3 regions of the Arthrobacter sp. 10L424 genome follow, and region 3 is predicted to be linked to each of the others. Evidence: riboswitches for the same ligand, from Rfam matches in the RefSeq annotation. Region 3 holds a riboswitch; each other region holds the start of a gene.
What was found. A riboswitch is a leader RNA that binds a small molecule or an ion and turns the genes downstream of it on or off. The one in region 3 is predicted to bind S-adenosylmethionine.
Positions count from the first base shown of each region.

Region 1: linked by a shared signal. The riboswitch ahead of AC1DC5_RS09845 (bifunctional o-acetylhomoserine/o-acetylserine sulfhydrylase) and the one ahead of AC1DC5_RS17000 (DUF1737 domain-containing protein) in region 3 are both predicted to bind S-adenosylmethionine.
Region 2: linked by a shared signal. The riboswitch ahead of AC1DC5_RS13975 (aminotransferase class V-fold PLP-dependent enzyme) and the one ahead of AC1DC5_RS17000 (DUF1737 domain-containing protein) in region 3 are both predicted to bind S-adenosylmethionine.

Region 1 covers NZ_JBFTJH010000004.1:19,340-29,726, forward strand. Annotated here, with positions in the region: gene tdh (L-threonine 3-dehydrogenase) at 1-576, shown strand, start outside; gene AC1DC5_RS09815 (glycine C-acetyltransferase) at 624-1,835, shown strand; gene AC1DC5_RS09820 (NAD(P)/FAD-dependent oxidoreductase) at 2,081-3,205, shown strand; gene hutI (imidazolonepropionase) at 3,217-4,425, shown strand; gene AC1DC5_RS09830 (histidine phosphatase family protein) at 4,500-5,180, opposite strand; gene AC1DC5_RS09835 (CPBP family intramembrane glutamic endopeptidase) at 5,258-6,022, shown strand; gene AC1DC5_RS09840 (VOC family protein) at 6,230-6,868, opposite strand; SAM riboswitch class IV at 7,073-7,188, shown strand; gene AC1DC5_RS09845 (bifunctional o-acetylhomoserine/o-acetylserine sulfhydrylase) at 7,194-8,567, shown strand; SAM riboswitch class IV at 8,750-8,865, shown strand; gene metX (homoserine O-acetyltransferase MetX) at 8,877-10,040, shown strand; gene AC1DC5_RS09855 (mycothiol transferase) at 10,056-10,387, shown strand, end outside.
Region 2 covers NZ_JBFTJH010000008.1:12,190-22,576, forward strand. Annotated here, with positions in the region: gene AC1DC5_RS13940 (hypothetical protein) at 1-63, opposite strand, end outside; gene AC1DC5_RS13945 (hypothetical protein) at 113-484, opposite strand; gene AC1DC5_RS13950 (fluoride efflux transporter FluC) at 547-921, opposite strand; gene AC1DC5_RS13955 (fluoride efflux transporter FluC) at 918-1,334, opposite strand; gene AC1DC5_RS13960 (metal-dependent transcriptional regulator) at 1,335-2,048, opposite strand; gene AC1DC5_RS13965 (Nramp family divalent metal transporter) at 2,065-3,351, opposite strand; gene AC1DC5_RS13970 (class I SAM-dependent methyltransferase) at 3,521-4,279, opposite strand; gene AC1DC5_RS13975 (aminotransferase class V-fold PLP-dependent enzyme) at 4,370-5,836, opposite strand; SAM riboswitch class IV at 5,871-5,984, opposite strand; gene AC1DC5_RS13980 (glutamyl-tRNA reductase) at 6,072-7,529, opposite strand; gene hisN (histidinol-phosphatase) at 7,707-8,519, opposite strand; gene rsgA (ribosome small subunit-dependent GTPase A) at 8,575-9,690, opposite strand; gene aroA (3-phosphoshikimate 1-carboxyvinyltransferase) at 9,674-10,387, opposite strand, start outside.
Region 3 covers NZ_JBFTJH010000011.1:125,937-136,323, reverse strand. Annotated here, with positions in the region: gene AC1DC5_RS17030 (ABC transporter ATP-binding protein) at 1-757, shown strand, start outside; gene AC1DC5_RS17025 (energy-coupling factor transporter transmembrane component T family protein) at 754-1,557, shown strand; gene AC1DC5_RS17020 (UDP-N-acetylglucosamine 1-carboxyvinyltransferase) at 1,663-3,186, shown strand; gene AC1DC5_RS17015 (glutamate--cysteine ligase) at 3,320-4,504, shown strand; gene AC1DC5_RS17010 (O-succinylhomoserine sulfhydrylase) at 4,585-5,793, opposite strand; gene AC1DC5_RS17005 (rhodanese-like domain-containing protein) at 5,794-6,204, opposite strand; gene AC1DC5_RS17000 (DUF1737 domain-containing protein) at 6,201-6,470, opposite strand; SAM riboswitch class IV at 6,532-6,647, opposite strand; gene AC1DC5_RS16995 (NtaA/DmoA family FMN-dependent monooxygenase) at 6,835-8,130, shown strand; gene AC1DC5_RS16990 (aromatic amino acid ammonia-lyase) at 8,135-9,811, shown strand; gene AC1DC5_RS16985 (PLP-dependent cysteine synthase family protein) at 9,771-10,387, shown strand, end outside.

The sequences.
Region 1 (10,387 bases), on a different contig from region 3:
GCGCTCAGCTTCCCGCTCGTCGGCGAGGACGTGCTGATCACCGGCGCCGGGCCCATCGGGCTGATGGCGATCGCCGTCGCCCGCCACGCCGGCGCCCGCAAGATCGCCATCACCGACGTCTCCGCCCCGCGGCTGGAACTGGCCCGGAAGCTCGGCGTCGACCTCGCCATCGACGTCTCGAAGATGCGCGTCAAGGACGCCCAGCGCGAACTGGGCATGCGCGAGGGCTTTGACATCGGCATGGAAATGTCGGGACACCCCACGGCACTGCCTGAGATGATCGACAACATGAACCACGGCGGCCGGATCGCGATGCTGGGACTGCCCAGCCAGTCCATCGACATCGACTGGGGCAAGGTGGTCACGCACATGCTGACCATGAAGGGCATCTACGGCCGCGAAATGTTCGAAACCTGGTACGCCATGAGCGCCATGCTGTCCTCCAACCCGGTACTGCACGCCAACATCTCCGCGGTCGTGACGGACACCCTTCCCGCCACCGACTGGGAGAAGGGCTTCGAGATTGCCCGCGCCGGTGTCGGCGGCAAGGTGGTCCTCGACTGGACCTGCTTCTAACCGCCACCGTTTCGGCCCACCGACCCACCAGCTGAGGAGCACAACCCATGTATTCAGCCATCAAGGACCAGTTGCAGAACGAACTGGACGGGATCCGCAGCGCCGGCCTGTTCAAGACCGAGCGGCACATTGACTCGCCCCAGGCCAACCACATCAAAGCCGGCCAGATCGGCGAGTCCAGCGCGGACGTGTTGAACTTCTGCGCCAACAACTACCTGGGCCTCGCGGACCACCCGGAGATCATCGCCGCCGCCAAGGCCGCGATGGACGAGCGTGGCTTCGGCATGGCCAGTGTCCGTTTCATCTGCGGCACCCAGGACCTGCACCTGGCGCTCGAGGAACGCGTCTCCAAGTTCCTCGGCACCGAGGACACCATCCTGTTCTCCAGCTGCTTCGACGCCAACGGCGGCGTGTTCGAATCGCTCTTCGGCCCGGAAGATGCCGTCATCTCCGACGCGCTGAACCACGCCTCGATCATTGACGGCATCCGGCTCTGCAAGGCCCAGCGCTTCCGCTACGCCAACCAGGACATGGCGGACCTCGAAGCCAAGCTGATCGAGGCCACCACGCAGGAGAATCCGGCCCGCCGCAAGATCATCGTCACGGACGGCGTGTTCTCGATGGACGGCTTCCTGGCCCCGCTGGAAGCCATCTGCGACCTCGCGGAAAAGTACGACGCCATGGTCATGGTGGATGATTCCCACGCCGTCGGCTTCATGGGCGGCACCGGCGCGGGAACCCCGGAGCACGCCGGCGTCTCCGACCGCGTGGACATCTACACCGGCACCTTCGGCAAGGCCCTTGGCGGCGCATCCGGCGGCTACGTCTCCGGCCGCCGCGAAGTCGTGGCCATGCTCCGGCAGAAGGCCCGCCCTTACCTGTTCTCCAACTCGCTGGCCCCGGCCATCGTCGCGGCCACGCTCAAGGCCCTGGACCTCGTGGAGAACTCCGGCGAACTGCGCAGCAAGCTCTTCGCCAACGCAGAACTCTTCCGGAACCGCATGTCCGAGGAGGGCTTCGAGCTGCTTCCGGGCGAGCACGCGATCGTCCCGGTGATGTTCGGCGACGCCGTCATGGCCGCCAAGGTGGCGGACGCCATGCTGCACCACGGGGTCTTCGTGACCGCGTTCAGCTACCCGGTGGTCCCCAAGGGCGCGGCGCGGATCCGCGTCCAGCTCTCCGCCGCGCACAGCGCCGACGACGTCGAGTCCTGCGTGCAGGCTTTCGTGCGCAGCCGCGCCGCGGTGGCAGCAGCCTAGGACGGATCCCCGAGGCCGGACCCCAGCTCAGCACGGGGTCCGGCCTGGGCCGGCCTTGCTGGTTCATCCCGGGTTCCTCCTCTTGCTGGTCCGCGGGACATGCCCAGTCCTGGCAGCGAGGACTGGACATAGTGCCACTATGTCCAATGGCCGCGGCCAGGGAAGGGCATGTCCCGGTCCGGAACGCAGGGCGCCCGGGCGCACGCCTCGGCGTGGGCTGACGCGACATCTGCAAGGATGGAACCATGTCAGCCCATTACGATGTCGTGATTGTCGGCGGCGGTATCGCCGGCCTGTCCCTTGCCTCTGCCCTTGCCGGAAAGTGCAGCGTTGCGCTGGTGGAAGCCGAGCAGACACTGGCGTACCACACGTCTGCGCGCTCGGCCCGGCAGCTGATCCCCAGCTACGGGCCTCCGGTGGTCCAGGAGCTCACCCTCCGCACCCTGGAACTGATCGCGGGGCAGGACGCCGGCCGGCCGGAACCGGTGCTCTCACCGCGCAGCTTTATGCTGATCGGCGACGACGCCGCCGTCCAGGAGCAGGCCAGCGGCCACATGCGGCCCATCACCCACGCCGAGGCCCTGGAACTCTGCCCGGCCCTGGCCCCGGATTCCTTCTCCGCCGCCGGCCTGGACACCGGTTCCTTCGCCTGCAACGCCCCCGTGCTGCTGGAGGACCACCGCCGGCGTGCGCAGGAGGGCGGCGTGGACATCATCACCGGCGCCAGGGTCCACTCGGCCCAGCGCCTCGGCTCAGGCTGGGAACTCGGTGCCGGGCAGGAAGGCTTCCAGGCCGCCGTCGTGGTCAACGCCGCCGGTGCCTGGGCCGACGAACTCGCCGTGCTCAGCGGCGTAGAGAAAGTCCAGCTGCAGCCGTACCGGCGCACCGCGGCGATTGTCGACGTCGAGCATCCCCTTCCGCAAAACAGCCCAATGGTGGCCGCCGCCGATGACAGCTTCTATTTCCGGCGAGACGGCGAACAGGTCCTCATCTCGCCGTCGGAGCATGAACCGAGCGGGCCCGAGGATGCGCAGCCGCACCCGGGCGACATCGAGGCGCTGATCGCCCGGCTCAACACCCTCACCACCCTCGGCATCCGCGGCGTCCGCCAGGCCTGGACCGGGCTGCGGACGGAAGCGGCCGACGGTATCCCGGTGGTGGGGTTCGACGCCGAAGCCCCCGGATTCTTCTGGCTCGCCGGCCAGGGTGGCTACGGCTTCCAGACGTCCTCCGGCATCGCCGAACTGGCCGCGGAACTCGTCCTCGCAGGCCAGGGAGCCTCTGCGGTTCCGGGCGGGGCCCAAGCAGCCGGTCCGGCATCCCGGACAGTGGAAGCGCTGGCGGCGACACGCTGGTCCATCCGACGCTGAAGAATGGACTCATGAGCACCCTCATTACCAACATTGCCGAGCTGATGACCCAGGACGCGGACCACCGGGTCCTGAAGAACGCGGCGGTGGTCATCGAGGGCGAACGGATCTCGTGGCTTGGCTCCGCGGCGGACGCGCCGGCCGCCGACGACGCCGTCGACGCCGGGGGCCGGGCCCTGCTGCCGGGCTGGGTCGACTCGCACACCCACCTGATCTTCGCCGGCGACCGGACCGGCGAGTTCGAGGCCCGGATGGCGGGGGAGAGCTACAGCGCCGGCGGAATCGCCGTGACCACCGGCGCCACCCGGAGCACCAGCGACTTCGACCTCACCCGGCTCGCGATGGGCCGGGTCGCGGAAGCCGTCTCGCAGGGCACCACCTACCTCGAAACCAAGACCGGGTACGGCCTGGATGTGGAGAACGAGGCCCGCAGCGCCCGGATCGCCTCCACCGTGGCGGACGAGGTCACCTACCTCGGCGCGCACCTCGTGCCCGCCGGGATGGACGCCGAGGAATACACGGACCTGGTCTGCGGCCCCATGCTCTCGGCCGTCCGGCCGTTCGTGCACTGGGCCGACGTCTTCTGCGAGCGGGGCGCCTTCGATGAGGACCAGTCCCGGCGCGTGCTCCAGGCCTGCCGCGACGCCGGGCTGGGCCTGCGCGTGCACGGCAACCAGCTCGGCGAAGGCCCCGGCGTGCGGCTCGCCGTGGAATTCGGTGCCGCGAGCGTGGACCACGTGAACTACCTGTCCGTCGCCGACGTCGACGCCCTCGCCGCCAGCTGGTCCGGCTGGGACGCCGCGTCCGGTGACGGGCGCGGCACCGTGGCGACGTGCCTGCCGGCATGTGACCTGTCCACCCGCCAGCCGCTGGCGCCGGGCCGGGAACTGCTCGACGCCGGCGTGCAGCTTGCCCTGGCCTCCAACTGCAACCCGGGTACCTCCTACACCAGCTCGATGGCCTTCTGCGTCACCACCGCCGTGCTCCAGATGCGCCTGAGCGTCCACGAGGCGGTGCGCGCCGCGACCTACGGCGGCGCGCTGGCGCTCGGCCGGGAGTCAGGGAACGACGCCGACGGGGAACGCGCCGTCGGCTCGATCGCCGTCGGACACCGCGCGGACCTGCACCTGCTCAACGCGCCCTCGGCCACGCACCTGGCCTACCGGCCCGGCATTCCGCTGACCCACGCCGTCTGGCGCGCGGGGGTCCGCGCCCGCTGACCCACCCAACTGACTCGCAGCAGGGGCTGTTTTGGACGCTCAAAACAGCCCCTGCTGCGAGTCAGTTTCGTTAGTTAGAAATACATCGGCGGGGCGTCGAGCACCGTTTCGTCGACGCGGCGCTCCACCCACTGGCTGAAGGGTTTGTCCAGCTCATACTTGCCCAGCTCGGTCCGCAGGAGGCTCCGGACCTCGGCATTGTCCGGGTTGTTGAGGGACTCGAAGTACTCCACGGACCAGTGGAACCAGCGCATGCAGAACAGCCGCATGGTGAGCCCGTGGGTGACGAACAGCGCGTTGGGGGCGTAGTCCGGCCTGGACCAGTGGCGGTACAGGGTTTCCATAAATGAGGAGACCCGGTCGTAGACGTCCGAGCCGGATTCGCCCTCCCGGAAGCGGTAGAAGAAGTGGCCGTAGGCGTTGCGGAGCTCCTTCTGGTCCTCGATCTCGCCGGCGATCTGGAAATTCGCCCAGTCCTGCTCCCGCAGCCGCGGCTCCTCGATGACCCGCTCGATCAGCGGACCGAGGTTGAGGGCCTCCAGGGTCTGGTAGGCCCGAAGGTAAGGGGAGACATACACGCAGGCCTGCTGGCCGTCCAGCAGCCGCCGGACCTGTTCACCGGCTGCCCGGGCCTGTTCCACACCGAGTTCGGTCAGCGGAATCCGGTAATCGGGCACCCGGTTGTAGATGGAAGTGTCGGCGTTGGCGGCGGACTGGCCATGCCGGATCAGAATGATTTTCCCGGGCGCACTCATAAACCCCAAGCATAGGGCCCGGCAGCGTCGCGGCCCCGATTCAGGCAACTACCGGCAACTGCAGGCAAGATGTAACCATGTTGGTTCCCTCCCGCCGCCGGCTGCGGCTTGAAATGTGGATTGTCCTGGGCTTGTCCCTGGGACAGTCGGCCGTGTATTCGGTGGTGCAGCTGCTGGACAAGATGACCAGGGCGCCGCTCGCCGAGGGGACCTCCACGCTGAACCGCTCGCAAAGCAGCCGCGAGTACTTCGACCTCACCTACCAGCTGCTGGACATCATCTTCGCCCTGGTCCCCGTGGTCCTCGTGATCTATTTCCTGACGGAAAACCGGCCGTCCGGCCACGGCATCACGGCCTTCCAGAGACTGGGCCTCAACTTCAACCGGCCCGGCAGGGACCTGCTGCAGGGCTTCGGCCTGGCGGCGCTGATCGGCATCCCGTCGCTGGGCCTCTACGCCGCCGGCCGCGCGCTCGGCATCACGACGGCGATCATTCCCAGCGCGCTGGACGCCTACTGGTGGACGGTGCCGGTGCTGGTCCTCTCCGCGATCCGGCACGGGATCGTGGAGGAAGTGATCGTGGTGGGCTACCTGCTGGACCGGCTCGGGAAGCTCGGCTGGTCCGTGCCTGCGGCCATCTTCGCCAGCGCCATGCTGCGGGGCAGCTACCACCTGTACCAGGGGTTCGGCCCGTTCATCGGCAATGCCATCATGGGCGTCATCTTCGCCGTGGTCTACACCAAAACCCGCCGGCTGATGCCGCTCGTGATCGCCCACGCCGTCCTGGACATCGTGGCATTCGTCGGCTTCAGCCTCTTTGGCAAGGCCATCGGCCTGGGCTGAGTGCGCACCAACACAAAGCAACGCGGAGTCACTTCGAGCCCATCCGGAGGCACTGGACGGGCGCGAAGTGACCCCGCGTCGCCTTTCAGAGCCGGCCGGGCCGCCGGTGCGCCGTTTCTGTATTGGCGTTAAAGTATTTCGGCCGTCATCGGTGGGTGACGTCATTGGCACCCGCTGATGGCGGCCGAAGTGTGGGGCGGTGAAACGTCAGATCGTGACGGCTCCGGAGGCCGTCTCGAACGTGACGGACAGGATGCCGGGGGTTCCGCGGGGAGCGATCCAGTTCACGGCCACGTCTTCCAGCGGCTTTTCCACCGGAACACCCAGCCATTCGGTGACGCGCTCGGCGGAGCCGGCAATCGTGAGGGCGGACATCTTGACCTGGCTCTCGTAGGCCTTCGACGGGTGGAGTTCCGGGTCGCCTTCCCACCTGAGCATGTACGGGACCTGGGGATCGGCGATGAGCCCGAGGATGCCGATCTGCTTCCAGACCAGTTCGCGGCCGTCCGGGAACTTGCGGTTGCCGTTGACGGCGGCGCGGCCGAGCCGCTCCTCGAACGGGGCCAGGTCGTCAACCTCGACGCACCAGCCCATCCAGCCGCCGCCTGCTTCGGAGCGGGCACGGACGGCCTGGCCGAAGGGGGCCTTGTCGGAGGCCGGGTGGTTCAGGACCTCCACGACCTCCAGGTACTTGTGTCCCGCGAGCGGGATGATCATGTTGCGGGTCCCGAATCGGGGGTGTACTCCGCCCTTCACGGCTTCGACGCCGAGGGCAGACGCAATTCGTTCGGTGGTGGCAGCGAGGCCATCTTGTTCACAGGCGTAAGAGACGTGATCCATGCGCATGACCTCATCTTGGCACTTTGTGATGCGGCTCTCAGCTTAGGCTCGCCTAACCGAGATGGGATGTCATTTTCGGGGTGCCCCCGAAGTGCTCTTTTCCGCGTCATTGCGCGGAACCAGGGGGCCCGGCCGGGCCAGCCGGCCGCCCGGCTTCATCTTCGTCACAAAGCTATCCAGAGCCCGGAACCCGTTCCTAGACTGGGGTCAGGTCATGAGTGCCAGCGCACAGCCCCGGCTTGCTGGCCGGCAACCCTCGTATCGCGGTGGGGTGCCCCGGGTGAAGACCTGGCCGTCCGGCGCCCGCCGGAAGGCAAGCGCGGCGCCAGAGTTGACCCGGGCCAAGGAGCTCCGGGCAGTCTGTGCCCAGTCCCCAAAGGAGTCTCCGATGTCCAACGCCTGGTCCTTCGAAACCCGCCAGATCCACGCCGGCCAGGAGCCGGACAGCGCCACCGGTGCCCGGTCGCTTCCGATCTACCAGACGACGTCGTTCGTCTTCCCCAGCGCTGAAAGCGCCGCCAACCGGTTCGCCCTCGCCGAACTGGCTCCCATCTACACCCGGATCGGCAACCCCACCCAGGACGCCGTGGAACAGCGCGTGGCCAGCCTGGAAGGCGGGCTCGCGGCGCTCTTGCTGAGCTCCGGGCAGGCCGCGGAGACTTTCGCGATCCTGAACATCGCCGAGGCCGGAGACCATGTGGTGGCCAGCCCCAGCCTCTACGGCGGCACCTACAACCTCCTGGCGCACACCCTGAAGAAGTTCGGTATCTTCGTAACGTTTGTGGAGGACCCGGACAACCTGGCCCAGTGGCGCGACGCCGTGCAGCCCAACACCAAGCTGTTCTTCGGCGAAGTGGTCTCCAACCCGCGCCAGGACGTCCTGGACATCGAGGGCATCTCGCAGGTGGCCCATGAGGCCGGGGTGCCGCTGATCGTGGACAACACCCTTTCCACGCCGTACCTCATCCGGCCGATCGAATGGGGCGCGGACATCGTGGTCCACTCCGCCACCAAGTACCTCGGCGGCCACGGCGCCGCGATCGCCGGCGTGATCGTGGACTCCGGCAACTTCGACTTCGGCGCGGATCCGGAGCGGTACCCGGGATTCAACACCCCTGACCCCACCTACAACGGCCTGGTCTACGCCCGGGACCTCGGCAAGGACGGCGCCCTCGGCGCCAACCTCTCCTACATCCTCAAGGCACGCGTCCAGCTGCTGCGCGACCTCGGCTCGGCGGTATCCCCGTTCAACGCCTTCCTCATCGCCCAGGGCATCGAGACCCTGAGCCTGCGCGTGGAGCGGCACGTCGCCAACGCCACCGCTGTCGCCGAATGGCTCGAGGCCAGGGACGACGTCGAATCGGTCGCCTATGCCGGGCTGCCGTCGAGCCCCTGGTACGAGCGCGGCCGCAAGTACGGGCCCAGGGGGACCGGCGCCGTCGTGGCCTTCAACATCGCCGGGGGAGCGGAGGCCGGCAAGCGGTTCGTCGACGCCCTGGAGCTGCACTCGCACGTCGCGAACATCGGTGACGTGCGCTCGCTGGTCATCCACCCGGCGTCGACCACGCACAGCCAGCTCTCCCCGGAGCAGCAGGCCGTTGCCGGCGTCAACCCCGGTCTGGTGCGCCTGTCCGTGGGCCTGGAGCACATCGACGACATCCTCGCGGACCTCGAAGCCGGCTTCCGGGCGGCCAAGGACGCCTAAGCGAGGTCAACGCCGAGTTTCCCCACCTTTGCGGGCATGAGGCCGGGAGTCGCCGACACTCCGGGGCGACCCGCCGCCCACGGCCTTCAAAAGTGGGGAAACTGCGGTGCTGACGCATGTGGCTGTCACACGGGCGTCACAATCTTCGCCACAACGCCGCCGCATTTCGTAAGCTCAGTGCAGGTCATGAGTGCCAGCGACAGCCCCGGCTTGCTGGCCGGCAACCCTCCTTTCGCGGCGGGGTGCCCCGGGTGAAGACCTGGCCTGCCGGTCAGCTGACGGTGGGCAAGCGCGAAGTTAGGTCCTCACATGACGATTGCCGTCACCCGCCAGGGTGCACCCGTAAACACGACCGCCCACGTCCAGGCCCCGGTTCCGGGTGATGCAGCCCTGGATGGAACGGTCCGGTACCTCCGGATTGGCGACCTGGACCTCGAATCCGGCGCCCGGCTGCCGGATGTCACCCTTGGCTATGAGACCTGGGGAACCCTCAATCCGGACGGCTCCAATGCGGTGCTGATCGAACACGCCCTGACGGGGGACACCCACGTCACGCGGGGTGCCGGCGAGGAACCGGGGTGGTGGGAGCAGCTTGCCGGACCCGGCGCCCCCGTGGACACGGACAAGTACTTCGTCGTCTCTATCAACATCCTTGGCGGCTGCTACGGCTCGACGGGACCCTCGACGCCGGCGCCGGACGGCCGGCCCTGGGGGTCCCGCTTCCCGCTGGTCACCCTGCGGGACACGACGGCGGCCGAAGCCAGGCTGGCGGACGCCCTGGGCATCCGCAGCTGGTACGCCGTGCTGGGCGGTTCACTGGGCGGGGCGCGGGCACTCGAGTGGGCCGTCAGCTACCCGGACCGGGTCCGGCGCTGCGGCGTGTTTTCGGTGGGCGCCAGCAGCACCGCCGAACAGATTGCCTTCGCCCAGGCCCAGACCCTGGCCATCAGGCAGGACCCCAACTTCAACGGCGGGGACTACTACGGCGGTCAGCAGCCGGAAGCAGGCCTGGCACTGGCCCGGCGGATCGCCCACATCACCTACCGCTCGGCCGCGGAGCTGGATGGACGGTTCGGCCGGAATGCCCAGGAACAAGAGGCCCCGCTGGAAGCAGGCTCGCTGGCCGGCCGCGGCCGCTACCAGGTGGAGAGCTACCTCGACCACCAGGGCAACAAGCTGGTCCGCCGCTTCGATGCGAACAGCTACATCGCCATCACCGAAGCGCTCATGAGCCATGACATCAGCCGCGGCCGCGGCGCCCTCACGGAGGCCCTGGCCCCGGCCACGGCGGAATTCCTGGTGGCAGCCGTCGACTCGGACCGGCTGTACTTCCCGGCCCAGTCCCGGGCGCTCGCCGCCGCCCTGCCGGGGGACGTGGCCGTCCACACCATCGAGGCGCCGATCGGACACGACGGTTTCCTGACCGAGATCGGCCAGCTCAGCACCCAGCTTCGGCAGAACTTCTTCGGCTAGGCGTACTTCGGCACTCTGCCGGACGGGCCGCGCCGGTCCGGCAGAACGACGTCGGGCCCGGACTGGCGCCGGAGGAAGGACCGGCAACCGCCCTGGGAATTTGCCTCGGCCGCCGGGAACTCCGCCGGCGAGCTCCGCACCCGCTGGCAGGACGCCGCTGTGCGCTCGCGCACCCTCGTGGGCGAGGCCCTCGCCGACGGCGGGACGGACTCGCTGGCACGCCGTGCATGGCCCGACGGCGGGGCGCCCAGCCTGCGGTGGATCCTTTGCCACATGATCGAGGAGTACGCCCGGCACAACGGCCACGCCGATTTGCTGCGCGAATCCGTGGACGGAAGCACCGGAGA
Region 2 (10,387 bases), on a different contig from region 3:
TTTTTCCTTGATGGTCTTCACGGGTTTCTTGACCGCGCTCCGGTGCGGCGTTTTGTCAGGCATGTGGGCGCTCCCTAACAGCAGGGGGCCGGGATGGCCCCGTGGTACTAAGTTACGCCTCAGGTACCGCGACGTCCACGATGCCGACGAACCTGCTGCCCACACCCTCATACTCGCTGCGGACCAGCCCGGCGCCGACGCCGGGAACCTCGTACGGGGCGTGGTGCGCACAGCACACATAAGTGAAGTCCGGCCACCACTTCTTCGGCCGGGCAGCCTCGGAGAATCCGCAGACCGCACACGTCAGCTGGACCCAGACCGGGCGTTTGCCGGTCCGGTTGGCCTTGGACTGCACCAGCCACGCCGGCGGGTTGTCCAGGAGTTCGCCGAGCTCGGCGTCGCTGAGCCGGGGCGGGATACTGTGACGGTGGGCCATCTCCAGCGGAATGTCGAGGATCTGGGCTGCTTCACGTCGGGTAACCATCCTTCAAAGATACGGGATGGGAGGGACCTCGAACTGCCCGCGAAAGGCCTGCGTTACGCCCGTCACAGGCCGGTGACGGCCAGCCCGAGCGCTGCCGCGGCCAGGCCGGCGATCAGGTTGGCGGCAATGTTGGCGGCGGCCGCGCGGTACCGCGTCTCGCTCACCAGCCGCACCGTGGCGGTGGTCCAGGAACTGAAGGTGGTCAGGCCGCCCGCGAGCCCGGTCGCGAGACCGGCCTGCCACTCTGCCCCCAGCCCCAGCCGGACCGTCAGCCCCACGGCCGCGCCGATGATGAAGGAGCCGGCGACGTTGACCGCGAGGGTCGCCCACGGCCAGTGCGGATGGCGCCCCGGGTGGTGCGCGAACCAGGAGTCGACGGCGAAGCGCAGCAGGGCGCCCGCGACGCCGAAGACCCCCACCAGGGCGGCGGTGATCATGATGCCTTGCCGGTGAGGTCGGCCAGGGCCTTGCCGGTCTTCCATCCGGCGGCTGCTGCGCCGAGTCCCAGGACGAGGGAGAGCCCGAGGTAGGCCAGCCAGCTGGCATGGAAGCCGCCACGGTACAGCTGGTCAAGGGAGAACACCACCGCCGAAAAGGTCGTGAACGAACCCAGCAGCCCGGGGCCGAGGCCGGCCCGCAGCCAAAAGGCGGTCTTTGGCCGTGCGATCCAGACGGTGGTGAGGGACGCGAGGACAAAACTTCCGACGACGTTGATCACCAGGGTGGTCCACGGGACGCTCCCCGCCGCCTCCGGGAACAGCAGCCCGGCCCCGTAGCGCAGTTCCGTTCCGATCAGGCCGCCGACGGCGACGGCGGCCCAGGCGCGCCAGCCCGGCAGTCCAGCCCGCATTCAGCGCCGTTCGAGGCGGCAGCCGGGATGGGTCGTCTCGCTGTGGACCCAGAGCGCGGAGGCTACTTCCTCGGCCAGGTCGAATTCGCGCCGGGTCCCGCCGGAGCCGATGCGTACCACCAGGGCACCGCCGAAGGGCTTCCTGCCCAGCACCTCGACGTCGGCGTCCAGCGCGATCTTCTCGGCGGAAAGGTAGCGCAGCAGCTCGGGGTTGTCGTCGCTGATGCGGGTGATCAGGCCGGTGTGGCCGTCGTCGAGCTCGCTCATCCGGTGGGCCGCAGGCATCTCCACGGAGCCGTCAGCGGCCGGGATCGGATCGCCGTGCGGATCCCGCACCGGGTTTCCGAGCTTCGCAGCCATCCGTTCGATGAAGGTGTCGGAGACGGCATGTTCCAGGAGTTCGGCTTCATCGTGGACCTCGTCCCAGCGGTAGCCGAGCTCCCGCACGAGGAACGTCTCGATGAGGCGGTGCCGCCGGACCATGGACAGCGCCAGCCGGACGCCGTCGGCCGTCAGCGTGATGGCGCTGTAGGGCTGGTGGTCCACCAGGCCCTGGTCCTTGAGTTTGCGGACCATCTCGGAGACCGAAGAGTTGGCGACGCCGAGGCGCTGGGCCAGCTGGGTGGAGGTGATGGGCTTGTCCTGCCACTCCGTAAAGGAGTAGATGACCTTGACGTAGTCCTCGATCGAGGAGGATGGCAGGCTGGTCTTCACACCGTCCAGCCTACCGTCAGGCGGCGCCGGAGAAGGTCAGCCACAGCAGGACGAGGTTGAGTGCGACCACCAGGACCACGGCGGTGATGGCGGCAACGCGGAGTGCCATTCCGTCCGCGAAGCGGCCCATCAGCGCCTTGTTGCTGGTCAGGACGACCAGCGGGACCAGGACGAAGGGAATGCCGAAGCTCAGGACGACCTGGCTGAGGACCAGGCCCCAGGTGGGATCGAAGCCGATGCTCAGCAGCACTACGGCAGGAATGAGGGTGACGACCCGACGCGTCATCATCGGGATCCGGATCTTGAGCAGGCCCTGCATGATGGAGCCGCCGGCGTAGCAGCCCACGGAGGTTGACGCCAGCCCGGAGGCGAGCAGGCCGACGGCGAAGATGACGCCGACGATCGGACCCAGGTTGGCGGTGATCGCGGCGTGGGCGCCCTCGATGGTGTCCGTTCCCTCCTCGCCGCCCAGGGTCGATGCGGCGAGGAGCAGCATCCCGATGTTCACGATCCCGGCAATGGCGAGGGCCGCCACGACGTCCCAGCGGGTGGCTTTGACCAGGCGCGTCATGGCTGGCGCGGGCACGTGGAGGTGCGGGTTCGGGCGGTGCCGGTCCCGGGAAAGGGCCGAATGGACGTAGATGGCGTGGGGCATCACCGTGGCGCCGAGCATGCTGGCGGCCAGCAGCACGGTGTCCGGACCCTGGAAGCCCGGGATCAGGCCGGCTGCGACGCCCGCCGGGTCCGGCGGGCTGATGAAGAGGCCGGCCAGGAACCCGATGGTGATGATGCCCAGCAGGAAGATGATGATGAACTCGAAGGGCCGCTGCCGGTTCCGGGCCTGGACTGCCAGCAGGAGCATGGAGACGCCGCCGACGATCACGGCGCCGAGGGGCAGGGGAAGCCCGAAGAGCAGGTAGAGCGCGATCGCCCCGCCGACCACTTCGGCCAGGTCGGTGGCAGCGGCCACGATCTCGGCCTGGACCCAGAACGCGCGGCGCCAGACCGGCTTGAGCCGCTCACCGAGGATCTCGGGCAGGCTCTTCCCGGTGACGATTCCGAGCTTGGCGGACTGGTACTGGACCAGCACGGCCATGATGTTGGCGGCCACCAGAACCCAGACCAGGAGGTAGCCGTACTGGGCGCCGGCTGTGAGGTTCGCCGCCACGTTGCCGGGATCCACGTAGGCGATCGAGGCGACGAACGCAGGGCCCAAAAGGCCGATCATGGCGCGGCGGCCGCCCTTTTTCCGCCGGGCGGGTACCTGTGGCGCCGGCGCTTCGTGTCCTGTTACTTCCAGCACGGCGGGCTCCCCTGGGTAGGTGCGTCACGACAACGCGGCCGGTGGCGGCGCGCTGTTGCCCGCCCCATAATTTGTAGCTGCCTATAAACAATTATTAGGCATACCGAAACCATAGGCCAGCGTGCAGATTCGGTGCAACGCCGGCGCGTGAAACCGTGGGCCCGCCGGGTCAGGCCCGGACGGCCCGCCAGCTCTGTGTCAGGTAGGGGAGGGGGAGTATTTCGCCAGGGCCGTGGCCCAGATGTTCGTGCAGGTACCACTCGAGATTGCCCAGGACCTTGGCGCGGACCGCTTCGCTGGCTGCAAGGTAGTAGCTGCGGGACTTGGTCAGCTCCATGATGTCGGCGGTGCGCACGGGATCTTCCCAGCGGGTGAGGTGGCTCTCCAGCCCCCCGAATTCAGGGCCCAGCGGCGGCCTGAAGTGGGGTTTGTGGACGTCGCCGGCATGCATGATCCGCGAGAGCCGGTGCACCCAGGGAACGGACGTGTCCAGCTGGTTCCAGACGAGCCCCAGGACACCATGGGGGCGGAGGATCCTGGCGATCTCCGTGCTGGCCAGCACGGGATCGCACCAGTGCCAGGCCTGGGCGACCGTGACGACGTCGAAAGCCCCGGAGGGCAGACCCGTGTGCTCGGCGGTACCCTCGACGGCGGTGACGCCCGGAAGCGTCCTGCGCAGCTGCTCCAACATGTCGGCCGACGGGTCAACAGCCACCGTGTGCAGCCCGCGCCCGGCCAGCAGCGCCGTGAACTTCCCGGTGCCGGCGCCCAGGTCCGCGGCGTCCTTCGCCCCGGCGGGAATCAGCCAGTCGGCCGAGTCGTCGGGGTAGCCCGGGCGCACGCGTTCGTAGTGCTCCCCGCCGTCCTGGAAGCTCTGCCCGAGCTCCTGGCGCCGTTCCCCGTGCAGTTTGGGGCCACCGCGTGCCACGTGCGATCTCCTTCGGCAGGTCCGGATGGGTACCTTTCGAATTTACCGCACGCGGCAGGGGCTGCGATGCCAGGTTGGTTCCCCGCCCGGTCAGTCCTGGGTGCAGGGGGCCGCGCCGGCAGTGCCGGGCGTGTTGGGTGCCCAGTGCGGGTAGCTGCGGGTGTCGTTGGCCGGAACCCACCTTCCCGCGTCCACCACGTAGTCCCAGCCGAGGCCGGTCTGGCGCAGCTCCTGGATACCGGCGAGCAGACGCTGGGCGTCCTCCAGCCGGGACCCGACTCCGAAGCTGGCCCGCAGCGAGCCGGAGGGCAGCCCGAGCCGACGGAGCAGGGGGTGCGCGCAGAACCGGCCGTCGCGCAGCCCGATGCCGTGTTCGGCCGAGAGATACGCCGCCACCAGGCCCGCGTCGTAGCCTTCAACGGAGAAATTGACGACGCCGATCGTGCCGGTGCCGGCCCCGTTCCCCGGTTCGTGGCCTGCCGGCACGTCGTAGGACGCACTGTCCGCGAAGATCTGGTGAACGGTCACGCCGTCGATCCGGGCGAGGCCCTCGACGAGGAACGACCGGATGGCGTTTTCGTGCGCGTGCCACTGTTCCACGTCCAGGCCGGCGATGACCTGGGTGGCCCGGGCCAGGGTGGCGGCGCCGAGGACATTGGGAGAGCCGCCTTCATGCCGGGCGGGGCCGGTGGTCCAGCTGACCGTGTCAATCCGGGCGTCCTGCACGGCTCCGCCGCCGGCCAGGTGCGGCGTGCCGGCGTCGAGCCAGTCGGGACGGCCCACCAGCACGCCCGCGCCGAAGGGCGCGTAGAGCTTGTGCCCGGAGAACGCTAGGTAGTCGACGCCGTCCGCGGCGATGTCGATCCGCCGGTGCGGGGCCAGCTGGGCGGCGTCGACGACGATCCGGGCGCCGTATTCGTGGGCCAGGGCGGCCAGTGCCCGGATCGGCAGGATCTCTCCGGTGACGTTGGAGGCGCCGGTGACGGCGAGCAGGCTGACGCCGCCGTGGGCGAGTTCCCCGCGGAGCAGTTCCAGCGTGGCGGCGAGGGTGGGCGCGGCGATGACGCTGCGGTGCGGCACCCGCTGCCAGGGCAGAAGGTTGGCATGGTGTTCGATGTCGAGGTAGAGAACCTCGCCGGTGTGCACGCCGTCGACGACGGGCAGGCAGCCGGCCAGCAGGTTCAGGGAGTCGGTGGTGTTCCGGGTGAAGATCACGGCGTCGTCCGGGCGGCCGCCCACGAAATCGCGGACGATGGTGCGGGAGTTCTCGTAGACCGAGGTGCTGATCTGGGAGGCATAGCCGGCGCCGCGGTGGACGCTGGCGTAGAACGGCAGGATTTCGTTGAGGTAGGCCGAGACCACCGACAGTGCGGGCGCCGAGGCACCGTAGTCCAGATTGGCGTAGCGGACGTGGCCGCCCCGGATCAGCGGCGCCTGGATCTCGGCGCCCGTCACCGCGGCCAGCGGACGGCGGGCGATGGCGAACCGCGCATCGGGATGCGCTTGGCCGGCGACGGCATGGAGTTCGGGGGTGGCGGGAATGGTGGCAGTCGTCATGGGACCTCGCTTGAAAAGGACCCCACGTACCGGGGATCCGCGCTTGCCGGGTCCGTTCCGGACCGGCCAGGTCGTCACCCGGGGCACCCCGCCGCGAATGGAGGGTTGCCGGCCAGCAAACCGGGGTTTAGCGCTGGCACTCGTGACCTGTTTCGAGCCTAGGACATTCCCCGCCCGCGCGAAAAGGTGCTGGCTGATTGTGAAGCTGTTTGTTACGCGGGCGCTAGCACACTCGCTAGCACGCTGCGCTGGCTGCGGCGATGCCGGTCCGGGGCCTCGTCAGGAGCTGCAAAGTTGAACAGGTTCCCGGGCATCCGGCGCCCGGGCGGGCGGTGCCGCCGCAGACCGGATTTGCCGTCGCTGCGACCGCTTCGGCGGGCTCTTCGGCGGGTTCCCGGACTGGCCGGGCGGCGTCCCGGCTCGGGGCGGTCCGCTGGCTGCCGGTGGAGATGCTGAGGCCGAACAGGGCATCGAGGGCAGCGGCGTAGTCGTCCTGGCGCCCAAGCGCGGCGAGCTCCCGGCCGCGGACCGTCGGGGTATGGAGCAGGCGCCGGATCAGATGCCGGAGGGCGAGGTTCACGTCGTCAGCCGAGGCAGACCGGCCATGCTGTTTGCTGACGCGTTCCATTTCGCTGTGGAGGACCTGATGGAGGTGCTCGCGCAGGGCGACGACGGCGGTGTCCACGGCGCGCCCGGCTTCCTCTTCCTCGAAGTGGCGTGCCGCCTGCTGGACCAGGGCGCGGGCGCGGCGCAGCGCCGCGGCGTCCGCCGGGGGAGCAGCGCGGTGCACCGATTCCAGCGTGATGAGTTCGACGCCTGGCAGCCCGCCCACGCGGGGGTCGAAATCGTGGCTGGGAGCGAGGTCGATGATGGTGAGCGGACGGGCCGCACCCTCACGCCACCAGGTGAGGGCGGCAGCGTCGAGCCGGGCCCCCGAGCCGCTGCAGCCAATGAGGAGGTCCGCCCCCGCAACGGCTGCCGGCAGCTGGCCGGCGGAGAGGGCGGTGCCGCCCCTGGCCGCCACGAAGGTCTTCGCGCGGCCGGAGTGGGAGAAGACCGAAATGTCGGTACATTTCCGGTTCCGGAGCAGCTCCGCGACGCACGCGGCGTAGGCGCCGGTCCCGAAGAGAACGGCCGACGCGCCGGCGATTCCGGCCTGTTTGGTGCCGTCCCGCGGGCCTCCGGCGGCGGCAAGGTCCAGGGCAACGGAAGCGATGGATCTGCTCGCGCTGCTGAGTGCGGTCTGTGCCCCCACGTCCTTCGCGGTGCGGGATGCGGCCTGGAACAGCCTGCCCAGCCGTCCGCTGGTGGTTCCGGCGGCCTGCGCGTCCGAGAGTGCGCGCCGGACCTGGCCGGCGACTTCGCGTTCACCCACGACGACGGAATCCAGCCCCGCTGCAACGGCGAAAAGGTGTTCCGCGGCCGCAGTTCCCCGTAGTTCCTCGAAGAGGCCCGAAAGGCGGATCGTGGGCAGCCCGGAACCGAGATGGACCGACTCGAGGACGTCCGTGCGGGCGGCTGCCAGGCCCGCCTCGGACGGGACTTCGCAGTAGATTTCGAATCGGTTGCAGGTGGACAGGACCACGGAAGCGGCGACGGGCGAGCCGCCGGCGAGAAGCTGCGGCGCGAGCCCGGTGGCGGCTGCGTGCAGTGCGGCGGCCGATTCGGGCCCCAGGTCCCGGTACTTCGCCATGAGCACCAGTAGTACGGGGCCGATCCCGGCGGTGCCGCCAGTCCGGGCATGAGCTGTGTCAGACAAGGCTGCTCTCCTCCCAAAAAGATGCCCTACCTTGAGGCCGGCTGAGGCCGGCCGTCTTGGACAGCGTCGTACAGGGAGGTTGCGGAATCCTTGGGGCGGGTCCGCGGGTTGCTAGAGCAGGTCGTCCAGGCCGGGGTTGAGGCGCTTGAGGACCTCGGAGTGGAGGATCGAGTTGGTGGCGAGGGCGTTGCCGCCGAAGGGGCCGTCTTCGCCTTCCAGGGAGGTGAAGCGCCCGCCTGCCTCGGTGACGATGGGTACCAGGGCGGCCATGTCGTAGAGGTTCAGCTCGGGCTCGCAGGCGATGTCGACGGCGCCTTCGGCCACGAGGCAGTAGGACCAGAAGTCCCCGTAGGCGCGGGTGCGCCAGACTTCCTCGGTGAGGCCGAGGAACTCGTCGAGGTTGCCGCGCTGCTTCCAGCCGCCCAGGCTGGAGTAGGACAGGGAGGCGTCCGAGAGTTCCGAGACGTTGGAGACCTTCAGCCGGGTGGCGGCGGCCAGCGACCGGCCCATGTAGGCTCCGGCGCCCTTGGCGGCCCACCAGCGTTTGCCCAGTGCGGGGGCGCTTACGACGCCGACCACCGGCTCGCCTTCGTCGACAAGGGCGATCAGTGTGGCCCAGACGGGGACGCCGCGGACGAAGTTTTTGGTCCCGTCAATCGGGTCGATGATCCAGCGGCGGGAGCCGTGGCCGGAGCTGCCGAATTCCTCGCCGAGCACGGCGTCGCGGGGGCGGGAGCGGGACAGCTGGCCGCGGATGGCTTCCTCGGCTGACTTGTCGGCGTCGGTCACCGGCGTGAGGTCCGGCTTCGTCTCGATCCGAAGGTCGAGCGCCTTGAAGCGGCTCATGGTCTGGGAATCTACGGAATCTGCCAGTACATGGGCAAGGCGCAGGTCATCGTTGTAGCTCGAAGCGGGTTGACTCATGGTTCCAAACTACCGCCAAAGCGGGCGGGGGAGCGGTAGGCGGCACCGCAGCCGGCTACGAGACGGTGCCCAGTTCCTTGACGTCCTGTGCTTCCATCCGCGGGTCCGTCCCCAGCAGGCGGCGGAGCGAGGCGAGCCGGGCCGGGCCGGATTCGCCCGCGTGGCCGGCAGCCACCCAGGCGTCCACTCCGCAGTTGACGGCGCTGGAATCGTGCTTGCAGCCCCGCTCGCAGTCGTCGGTGCCGGGCTCGAGGTCCGGGAAGGACCGCAGGATCCGGTCCGGGTCCACGTGGGCCAGGCCGAAGGAGCGGATGCCCGGGGTGTCGATGATCCAGCTGCCCGCCGGGGCATCGTTGACCTTGAGGGCCAGGGCGGAGGACGACGTGTGGCGGCCGCGTCCAGTAACGGCGTTGACCCCGCCGGTGGCGCGCTCGGCGCCGGTCAGGGCGTTCACCATGGTGGATTTGCCGACGCCGGAATGGCCCAGCATGACGGTGACCTTCCCGTCGAGGTGGCCGCGCAGCTGCGAGACGGCGTCCTTGTCCAGGCGCGCGGACAGGCCGTCGTCGGAGCGGGCGTCGATGCCGGAGGCAGCGGAATCCGCCGTCTTGGAGATGATCACCGGGAAGGCAAGGTGCTGGTAATTGGAGAGGAGTTCCGCGGGATCCTTGACGTCGGCCTTGGTGACCAGTAGCAGCGGCTCGATGCCGGCGTCGTACGCGGCGACGAGGGCGCGGTCGATGAAGCCGGTCCGCGGCTCCGGGTTGGCGGCCGCCACGACGATCACCAGCGTGTCGGCATTGGCGACGACGGCGCGCTCGATCGGGTCCGTGTCGTCGGCGCTGCGCCGCAGGAGGGTCTTGCGGTCCTGGATCTTGACCAGCCTGGCCAGCGTGTCCGGTTCGCCGCTGACGTCCCCGACAAGGGAGACGAAGTCGCCCGCAACGACCGGGTTGCGGCGCAGCTCCCGGGCGCGGGCCGCGATGATCTTGCGCTCTTCGGGTGTGCCTTCGGCGACGACGGCGGTGTAGCGGCCGCGGTCCACGGTGATGATCCGGCCGGTGACGGCGTCGTCATAGGCGGGCCGGTCCTTGGTACGGGGCCGGGATCCCTTTTTGTTGGGGCGGATCCGGACGTCGGATTCGTCCCAGGAATCAGTGCTGCGTGCCACCGGCGGAGTCCTTCTCTGCTGCGGTTCGCTGCGCCAGCATGGCTTCCCAGAGTTGTGGGAAGTCCGGCATGGTCTTGGCCGTCGTCGCGATGTCCTCGACCTCGACGCCGGGCACTGCCAGGCCAAGGATGGCGCCCGCCGTGGCCATGCGGTGGTCGGCATAGCTGTGGACGACGCCGCCGCGCAGCGGCGCCGGGCGGATGACGAGGCCGTCGCCGGTCTCCTCGGCATCCCCGCCCAGGCGGTTGATCTCGGCCACGAGGGCGGCGAGCCGGTCCGTTTCGTGCCCGCGGAGATGGGCGATGCCGGTCAGTCGCGAGGGGCCGGTGGCGAGGGCGCACAGTGCTGCCACGGTGGGCGCGAGCTCGCTGGTCTCGTCGAAGTCGGCACCCTTGATCTCGGCCCCGCCGGTGACCGTCAGGGTGCCGTCCGTGAGTGTGACGGCGGCACCCATGGCCGTGAGGATGCCGCGCCAGAGGTCGCCGACCTGCGTGGTCTCTGCGGGCCAGTTGGGGATCCGCACGGTCCCGCGGGTGGCGAGGGCCGCCGCCAGGAAGGGGCCGGCGTTAGAGAGGTCCTGTTCGATCCGCTGGTCAAAGGCGCGGATCGGACCGGGGGAGACAACCCAGTGGTTCGGAACGGAGTCATCGACGCTCACGCCGACGCCGCGCAGCACGGCCACGGTCATGTTGATGTG
Region 3 (10,387 bases):
GGCCGCGGAGGACCTGGCCGTCTCGCGGGAACGGCCGCGGCGGGCGGGGTTCCGCGGAGGATTCCGTCCCATTCCGCCGGAGCCCGTACAGTCCGGGATCACGGCCCAGGTCCGCGCCGGTGAGGCGCTGACCATCACGGGACCCAACGGGTCGGGGAAGTCCACCTTCGCCCTGACCCTCGCCGGCCTGCTGGCGCCGGTCTCCGGCACGGTGTCCGCCGCCCTGGACCTCAGCGCCGGCGCCGGGATCGATCCCTACCGGTGGAAGGCGCAGCAGCTGATCGCCCGGATCGGCACCGTGTTCCAGGAGCCCGAGCACCAGTTCGTCACCGGACGTGTGCTGGACGAGCTGATGTTCGGACCCCGGCACCTGGGCCGCGGCGGGGAACGCGTCGACGAACTGCTGGAGCGGCTGCGGCTGACTGATCTGGTCGACGCCAATCCGTACACACTCTCGGGCGGCGAAAAGCGGCGCCTGTCCGTGGCCACCGTCCTCGCCGCGCACCCGCAGGTGCTGGTCCTGGACGAACCCACCTTCGGCCAGGACGCCAACACCTGGGCCGAACTGGCCTCCTTCCTCTCCGAACTGCTCGACGGCGGCACCGCAGTCGTGTCGGTGACGCACGACGCCGAATTCAGCGAGGTCCTGGGCGGCACCACACTGAGCCTTCGCGCCCCGGAACACCGGGAACCTGGCCGGACGCCGGGAGTTCCGGAACCAGAACGCCGGAACCCAGGGAAGGTCCAGGCACCATGAGGCAGGAACTGAATCTGCGCGGCAACCCTGCGCTGCTAGCGCGCGCCAACCCGCTGGCGAAGTTCGCCGCCGTCATGCTCATCACCCTGGTGCTGGCGCTGTCCATCGACTGGGTGTCCGCGTCGGTGGCGCTCGCCTTCGAACTGGCGCTGCTTCCGCTGGCCGGCCTGACCCTTGGACTGCTCTGGCAGCGCGGCTGGCCCCTGATCCTCGCCGCGGCGCTGGGCGGCTGGAGCACCACGATCCTGGCGCCGGACAGCGGGAACATCCTGCTCGACGCCAGGATCTGGTCGATCAGCGAAGGGTCCCTCGAACTCGGGCTCGGCTTTATGATCCGCGGCCTGGCCATCGCGCTGCCGGCCGTCCTGCTGATGAGCTGCACGGATCCCACGGACCTGGCCGACGCCCTCGCGCAGAAAGCAAAACTGCCGCACCGCTTTGTTCTCGGCACACTCGCCGCGCTGCGCCTTGTGGGACTGATGGCCGAGGAGTGGCAGACCATCGGCATGGCCCGCCGCGCCCGCGGGGTGGGCTCGCACGGGAACCCGCTGCAGCGGCTGCGGGCCATCCTGGGGCAGAGCTTCGGGCTGCTGGTGCAGGCCGTCCGGCGCGCCTCGCGCCTGGCCGTCACCATGGAAGCCCGCGGCTTCGGCAGCGCACAACGGACCTGGGCCCGGACCTCAGTTTTCAGCGGCCTGGACGTTTGGGTGTTCCTGGGCGGCCTGCTGATCGCCGGAGCCGCCGTCGCGTCTGCCGTGGCGGCGGGGACCTGGAACATGGTCTTCCTGGCGCAGCAGTAGCACTGGTTATCGCACAGTACGGGTATCACTGTGAGATTAACGGCATTCCGGCGGGTTTGCCGCGGTTTGCAGTGGTTAATAAATCATGCGTGATATTTTCGGGGAATGACTCAAGAGACTGCTGAACACGTCGGAGCCCTGCTCCGCGACGCCCGCGGCCAGAAGGGCTGGACCCAGGGGCAGCTCGCTGCCGAGCTGGGAACCAGCCAGAGCGCCATCGCCCGGATGGAACAGGGCAAGCAAAACCTGAGCCTGAAAATGATCCAGCGGCTCGAGACCATCTTTGGCCGGAGCATCGTGAAGGTGGGACGGCCCGCCATGACGCACCTCCGGGTCGAGGGCGGCCGCACCCTGTCCGGCTCCGTGGACGTCAACAGCAGCAAGAACGCCGGCGTCGCGCTGCTGTGCGCCAGCCTGATCAACCGCGGCACCACCACGCTGCGGCGGCTCGCGCGGATCGAAGAGGTGAACCGGATCGTCGAGGTGCTGACCAGCATCGGCGTCGAATGCACCTGGCTCAACGCCAACGACCTGCAGATCCGGCGCCCCGCCGTGCTGGACCTCGACTCGATGGACGTGGAGGCCGCCCGCCGGACCCGCAGCGTCATCATGCTGCTGGGCCCGCTCCTTGACGAATCCAGCGAGTACCGGCTGCCCTACGCCGGCGGCTGCGACCTCGGCACCCGCACCGTGCAGCCGCACATGCAGGCGCTGCGCCAGTTTGGCCTCAGCGTCGACGCCAAGTCAGGTTTCTACGCCGTCCAGGCGCCGCCGTCGGACGGGCACGACCGCTCCTTCGTGCTCAGCGAACGCGGCGACACCGTCACCGAAAACGCCATCATGGCCGCCGCCCACCGCAGCGGCACCACCATCATCCGCAACGCCAGCCCCAACTACATGGTGCAGGACCTGTGCTTCTACCTGCAGATGCTCGGCGTGCAGATCGACGGCGTGGGCACCACCACGCTGAAGATCACCGGCCGCCCCGCCGTCGACGTCGACATCGAATACTTCCCCTCCGAGGACCCGATTGAGGCGATGAGCCTCATCACCGCCGGCATCGTCACGGACTCGGAAGTCACCATCCGCCGCGTTCCGATCGAATTCATGGAAATCGAACTCGCAACCCTGGAACAGATGGGCCAGCGGCTCGAAGTGTCCGGCGAGTACCTGGCCCGCAACGGACGGACCCGGCTGGTGGACGTCACCACCAGGCCCTCGGAACTGCGCGCCCCCGAGGACAAGATCCACCCCATGCCGTTCCCCGGGCTGAACATCGACAACCTGCCGTTCTTCGCGGTCATCGCCGCTAACGCCACGGGCCAGACGATGATCCACGACTGGGTCTACGACAACCGCGCGATCTACCTGACCGAACTGAACAAGCTCGGCGCCCAGGTGCAGCTGCTGGACCCGCACCGGATCTACGTCAACGGACCCACCAAATGGCGGGCAGCCGAGGTTGGCTGCCCGCCGGCCCTGCGGCCCGCGGCCTGCCTGCTGCTGGCGATGCTCGCCGCCCGGGGCGTCTCGGAACTGCGCAACATCTACGTGATCGAGCGCGGCTACGAGGACCTGGCCGAGCGCCTCAACACCATCGGCGCGAAGATCGAGTACTTCCAAGACTGAATGCGCTGAACCCGCTGAACAGCTCCAAGCAACGCGGGGCCACATCCCGCCCCTCCGGACGCCCCGCATGGGCCGGATCTGACCCCGCGTTGGACCTTGAGCGTTTTGGGGGTTCCTGACGCACAATAGATTTATGCGCACCTTCGGCGTGGAGGAAGAACTGCTCATAGTGGATCCCGAAACGGGGATGCTGCTTGCCCTCGCCGATGTCATGCTGCCCGTCCTGGTCCCGCCTAAGCAGGACGCCGCCCTGATTCTCCCCGGGCAGCAACCGGTCCACGAGGACGGCGCCGACTTCAGCTACGAACTTAAGCTCGAACAGATTGAAACCCAGACGCGCCCCTGCCTGGACTACCCGGAGCTGCTCCGGCAGCTCAGGCAGGGCCGCGGCCGTGCGGACCGCGCCGCCCGGGCGCACGGCGGCCGCATCGCAGCCCTCGCCACGTCTCCGCAGGGCGCCGCCACCCACCTGACGCCGAAGCAGCGCTACATGACCATGCAGCAGCGCTTCGGGCTCACGGTCCGGAACCAGCTGACCTGCGGCCTTCACGTCCACACCCTCGTGGAGTCCCCGGAGGAAGGCGTGGCGGTGATGGACCGGATCCGGGACAAGCTCGCCGTGCTGATAGCGCTCAGCGCGAACTCCCCCTACTGGAATGGCGCCGAAACCGGATTCGAAAGCTACCGGACCCAGGCGTGGAACCGCTGGCCCGGGTCCGGCCCCACCATGATCTTCGGCAGCCTTCCCGTCTACCGGAGGGTGGTGACCCGGCTCGTGGAAAGCGGCGTCCTGATGGACGAGGGGATGGTCTATTTCGACGCCCGGCTGGCACGGCATCATCCCACCGTGGAGATCCGCGTCGCGGATGTCTGCCTGCGGGCCGAGGACGCGGGGCTGATCGCAGTGATCGTGCGTGCCCTGGTCGAGTCAGCGTCCCGGGAATGGAACGACGGCGTCGAACCCGCCCCGGTGCCGACCCTGCTGCTGCGGATGGCGGCCTGGCAGGCCAGCAACTGCGGACTGCGCGGGGAGTTGCTGGACTTTGGAACGTTCACTCCGGCCCCGGCCGCGGATGTGGTCTGGTCGCTCGTGGACTTCGTGGCCCCCGTGCTCGAGGAGCAGGGCGAGTTGGATCTGGTCCGCGAGGGCGTCGGCCGGATCCTGGCGGAGGGCTCGGGTTCGCAGCTGCAGCGGGAGCCGTTCCACGCGGGCGGGCTCGCCGCCGTCGTCGAACGGGCGGTCGAGGTGACCACGGAGGGAACCGCGGGCGACCAGGCTGACCAGGGGACGTCCCTGAGGCGGATCCGCCAGGGCTGAGCGGGCCCGCCGCCGAGTGCGCATTTCGCGGCAATGTGTTCAGGAAACACTGCCGCGAAATGCCAACTCGCGGAGGAAACCTAGACCTGCTTGAGCGCCTGGCCCAGGTCGCGGACCAGGTCCTCGATGTCCTCGAGCCCCACGGAGAGGCGCACCACGCCGTCACTGAGGCCGATTGCCGCGCGGCCCTCCGGCCCCATGGCGCGGTGCGTCGTGGTGGCGGGGTGGGTGATGAGGGACTTCGAATCGCCGAGGTTGTTGGAGATGTCGATGATCCGCAGCGCATCCAGCAGCGCGAAGGCGGCCTCCTTCGCCGAGCGCCCGGCGGACGGGGAGAGCTCAAAGGTCAGCACGGTGCCGCCGGCCTTCATCTGCCGGGCGGCCAGATCGTGCTGCGGGTGCGACGGCAGCAGCGGGTACTTGACCCAGCTGACCGCGGGCTGCTCCTCAAGCCATTCCGCCAGCCGCAGCGCGGAAGCGGAGGAATGGTTCACCCGCAGGGCCATGGTCTCCAGCCCCTTGGTCAGCACCCACGCGTTGAACGCCGAAAGCGCCGGCCCGGTGTGGCGCATGAGCTGCTTGACCGGGCCGTCGATGAACTCCTTGGTACCCAGGATCGCGCCGCCGAGCACCCGGCCCTGGCCATCGATGTGCTTGGTGCCGGAGTAGACGATCACGTCCGCGCCCAGCTCCCCGCAGCGCTGCAGCAGGGGAGTGGCAAAGACATTGTCGACGACGACGGTCGCCCCGGCGGCGTGCGCCAGGTTGCTCACGGCGGCGATGTCCACGATTTCCTGCATCGGGTTCGACGGCGATTCGAAGAAGACCGCCGTCGTGGGTTCCGACAGTGCGGCGCGCCACTGCTCCAGGTCCGGGCCGTCCACGAAGACCGTCTCCACACCCCAGCGGGGAAGGATCTCGTTGAGGATCACGAAGCACGAGCCGAACAGCGAGCGGGCCGCGACGACGCGGTCGCCGGCGGCCAGCAGGGCGCCGAGGGCCGTGAAGACGGCGGACATTCCCGAGGCGGTGGCGAAGCAGGCCTCGGTGCCTTCGAGCAGCCGGAGCCGTTCCTGGAACGTGGCCACCGAGGGGTTGCCGTAGCGGGAGTAGACGAAGCGTTCGTCCTCGCCGGTGAACGCACGCTCGGCGGCGGCCGCGGATTCGTAGACGAAGCCGGAGTTCAGGAAGATCGGCTCGGACGTTTCCTGGAAGCCGGTGCGGTCGAGCCCGCCGCGGACGGCCTGGGTGTCGGCGCTCCAGCCGGCGGCATCGGGGTTGAAGGCCACTTAGTGCTTTCCGAGGTTGGTGGGCAGGCCGCGGTTCTTCCAGCCGTTGACGGTGCGCTCCCCGTAGCGGTCCGGTTCGCCTTCAAAGCCCTCGAGGACGTTGTAGGAGGTGAAGCCGGCCTCCGTCGCGGCGATGGCTGCGGCGATGGAGCGGGCGCCGGAACGGCACAGGAAGACCAGTTCGGTGCCCGGCTCTTCGGGGGCCTGCTGTTTCAGCTGTTCCACGAAGCGCGCGTTGGGGATGCCGCCGGCGAGGTTCCACTGGATGAACAGCGGATCGTTGTCGGTCTCGTTGGTGTCCGGGATGCCGATGTGGGCCCATTCGCCCTCGGTGCGCACGTCCACCAGGATGGCGCCGTCCTCCAGCTTGGCCCAGGCCTCCTGCGGGCTGAGGTCTCCGGCGTAGCTCACGCGTGGCCCTCGCCGTCGAACTCCAGGTCATCCACGGCATTGGCGACGGCGGCATCGGCGCTGGCGATCGCGGCCGGCAGCACCACGGCCTGGGCCACGATGACGCTGCCGCCGTTGGACGTGACGGCCGGGCCGCCGTGCAGCACATAGCCCTCGGCCAGGGCGGCCGAGACGCGCTCGCAGAAGGCGCGGTCGTCGGGGCCGGTGAACAGGCGGTACGCCAGTCTCTCCCCGGCAGCGGGGACGGCGGGGGCCGGGGCTGGCACTGTACGGGGTGCTGTATCGGGGACAGCGGGGGCGGACGCGTCAGGCACGACGGATCTCCTTCTTTCACGCTTGCAGCTCGAATTGGTCGATATGCCGAGTATTCACCTGAGGCACCCCGCCGCGAAAGGGAGGGTTGCCGACCGGCCAGTCAGGGCTTGGCGCCGGTTCTCATTACTCACCAAAAACGTAACACCCGCGACGCCGGCCGGCACCGCCGCCGTCGTCATGTTAGGTAACGGAATCCGCCGGAGTGCGGGGACCCATCCGGCGGTTCCGGGGGGATAATGACGGGAGGTGAAGTCCCTTTACGCCGGATGAAATCAGGTGGCCGTGAACGCCTCGGATGCCCCTACAGTCGGTCCCATGCTGCATTTTGGGTGGTTTGTGGGCCACGGCTTCGGCGTCCAGGGCTGGGGAACCCCCGGCTACGGGATCGGCTATGACTGGAAGAAGCCGGCGCTGTACCAGGACGCGGTCCGGGCCTTTGAACGTTCCTGCCTGGACCTTTTCATCATCGAGGATTCCCTCACCGTCCCGGACACCTACGGCGGCAGCGCGGAAGTTTCCCTGGCGCAGGCGTCCTTCGCGCCGAAACACGATCCGCTGGCCCTCGTGCCGTACCTGTTCTCCGCCACGAGGCACCTGGGCATCGTGCCCACGATCAGCGCCTCCTTCTACCCGCCGTTCACGGCGGCGAGGCTGCTGGCCACCCTGCAGCACTTCTCGCACGAACAGCTGGGCTGGAACGTGGTGACCTCCGGCAGCGACCTCGCTGCCCAGAACTACGGCCTGGATCAGCAGATCGAACACGACCGGCGCTATGAGAAGGCCGAGGAATTCGTGGATGTGGTCCGCCGGCTGTGGCGCAGCTGGGAACCGGACGCGATCCGGGAGGACGCAGGCGGGGGCATTTTCGCGGACCACACCAAAGTCCACCCGATCCACCACGACGGCGAGTTCTTCAAGGTCCGCGGGCCGCTGAACACGGCACCATTGCCGGAGGAACCCGTGCTGGTGCAGGCAGGGGCCTCCCCGCGGGGCAAGGCCTTCGCCGGGGGCAACGCCGACGTCGCGATTGCGCTCGCCCGGGGAGCGGACGGGATGAAGGCCTACCGGGACTCCATCCGGGCGGAGGCCGCCGCCGCCGGCCGGAACCCGGATGACGTCAAGGTGCTGTTTGTCCTCAAGCCCACGGTGGTCGGCTCGCGGGCGGAGGCGGAGGACCTGCGGGCCCGGCGCCGGGACCTGACGCAGCGGGACATCGACAGCCAGCTCAACTCCATCTCCTACCTCTCCGTCATCGACTTCAAGCAGTTCGACCTCGACGCCCCGCTGCCGGAGCTGCACACCAACAGCAACCAGGGCACCCTCGACCACTTCACCAAGGCCGCGCCGCCGGGTTCCACGCTGCGCCAGCTCCTCCAGGCCCGCAGCGGCGGCGCGGGGGACAGCATCATCGGCACGGCCGAGGAGATCGCGGACTACCTCGAAGAGACCGGGGCGCAGGTGGGCGGCGACGGGTTCCTCTTCTCCGGGTTCGTGGACCCCGCGACGGTCCACGGCGTCCTGGACCGGCTGACCCCCGTGCTCCGCCGCCGGGGGCTGATACGGACCAGCTACGGCGACGGCGGCCTCCGCCGGAACCTGCGGGACTTCTAGCGCCATGACCGACCAGCCGGCCGCCGCAGCGTCCTTCCTCATCGGCACGGCCCGGCTGCACGCCCGGGAGGTCGCCGCGGCGGCCGCCGACCCCTCCGTGCGGGTGGTCCTGAGCGAACAGGCCCTCGAAGTGCTGGGCCGCTCCCGGGAGGTGGTCCAGCGGGCCATTGAGTCCGGGCACAAGGTCTACGGCCTCAACACGCTGCTGGGGTCCGGCCGCGACACGGCAGTGGCCGAGGAATCAATCCTCGCCTACCAGATCCAGGTGGTCCGCTACCACGACAGCGGCGTCGGCGGGCTGCTGGACGCCGCCGAAGCCCGCGCCACGGTCCTTGCCAGGCTGATCGGCTTCAGCCGCGGAGGCTCGGGGGTGCGCCCGGAGACGGCGCGTTTCTACGCCCGGCTGTTCAACCGCGGTGTGCTTCCCGCGATCCCGCGCGACGGCTCCGTGGGATCCTCGGACCTGACCCAGCTCGCCGCCGTCGCCGCCGTCGCCATCGGGGAGGGACAAGTCCTCTCTCCGGACGGGCCACCCGTCCCCGGCGGGGAGGCACTCGCCGCCGCCGGGCTGGAGCCCCTGGCCCTGGCGCCGGGGGAAGCTCTGGCCCTGGTCAGCGCCAACTCCTACTCGATCGGCGTGGGCGCGCTCCTGCTGGGACGGCTCCTGCGCCTGGCGGACCTGGCCGACACCGCGCTGGCGCTCTCGCTGGAAGCGACCGCACGGTACGACGGCGGCGGGAACCTCAGCCCCTTCTCCGCGGCCGTGCAGGCGGCCAAGGCCGTCGACGGCCAGGCTGTCTCCGCCGGGAACGTCCGCCGGCTGGTCCGCGGCGGCTGGCTGGAGCAGGACGGCCGGGACGCCTCAGTGCAGGATGCCCTGTCGTTCCGGGCCGCACCGCAGACCCACGGCGCCTTCCGCTGGCAGCTCCGCGCCCTCGAGGAAGCCCTCGAAGTGGAGCTCAACGGACAGGGCGACAACCCGCTGACCGACCTGGCCTCGGGCCGGATGGTGTCCGGCGGGAACTTCCAGCCTATGCAGCTGGCCCTGGCCTTCGAAGCCCTCCGGCTGGGCCTGGCGCACCTGGGGATCAGCAGCGAACGCCGGATCGCCAAGCTCTATCCGCCGCAGCGCAGGATCCGGCAGCAACACCTCGCCGCTGCCGGGGACGGCGCCGCCCTGGCGCGGGAGGAGCTCCCGGGCCTGCTCTGGTACTCGGCGGCCGGGCTGCTGGCCGAGCTGAAGACCCTGGCGGCGCCGGCCACGCTCGGGGCGCCCACCCTGTCCGCCGACGTCGAGGACCACTCCACGCTGGCGCCGCTGGCCCTGCAGCAGCTCGAACGCTCCGCCGAGGCCGCCGAGAAGCTCTTCACCATCGAGGCGCTGACGGCGGCCTACCTGCTGTCCCGGGCCGGCGACGCTACCGCTACCGGTGCCGGTGCCCGCGCCGGTGGGGGTCCCGGGGCGGCCGGGACCGGAGAGCGGCCGCTCGGGGCGGGGACGGGCGCCATCCAGGCACGCCTTGAGCGGGTGCTGGCCCACGGCGCCTCCGGCGGGCTGACGGCGTCCGCGCTGCTGGACGCGGCGCGCGATGATCTGCACTCCGCGCTCGCGGAACGTGCCACAGGGGAGGGGGAAAGCCATGACTGGGAAGCACACGGTCGCGGAGAAGCTGTCCAATGACGCGGATGCCGTCCTGGCCCAGGTGGGCGGCACCCCGCTGGTGCGGCTGAGAACGATCACCAAGGGCCTGGCCAGCGCGGTCTACGTCAAACTCGAATCGGAAAACCCGGGCGGATCGATCAAGGACAGGACGGCCCTGAGTATGGTCCGGGCAGCCGAGCGGAGCGGGGCGCTGCAGCCCGGCGCCACGATCGTGGAGAGCACGTCGGGGAACACCGGAATCGGGCTTGCCCTGATCGGGGCCCTGACCGGCCATCCGGTGGTTGTGGTCACGGGTGACTCGATTTCCGCCGAGAAGCTGGCCGCCCTGCACCGTTACGGTGCCCGGGTGGTGATTACGGACTGGGACGCGCCGTCCGGATCGCCGGAGAACGCGCGCGCGGTGGCGGCACGGATCACGGCGGAAACACCGGGGGCCTGGCGTCCGCTGCAGTTCGACAACCCCGCCAACCCGCAAGCGCACTACGACACCACGGCGCCGGAGATCTGGGAGCAGACGGGCGGCGCGGTCACGCATTTTGTCGCCGGGGTTGGCACCGGCGGCACCATCAGCGGCACCGGCCGCTACCTCAAGGA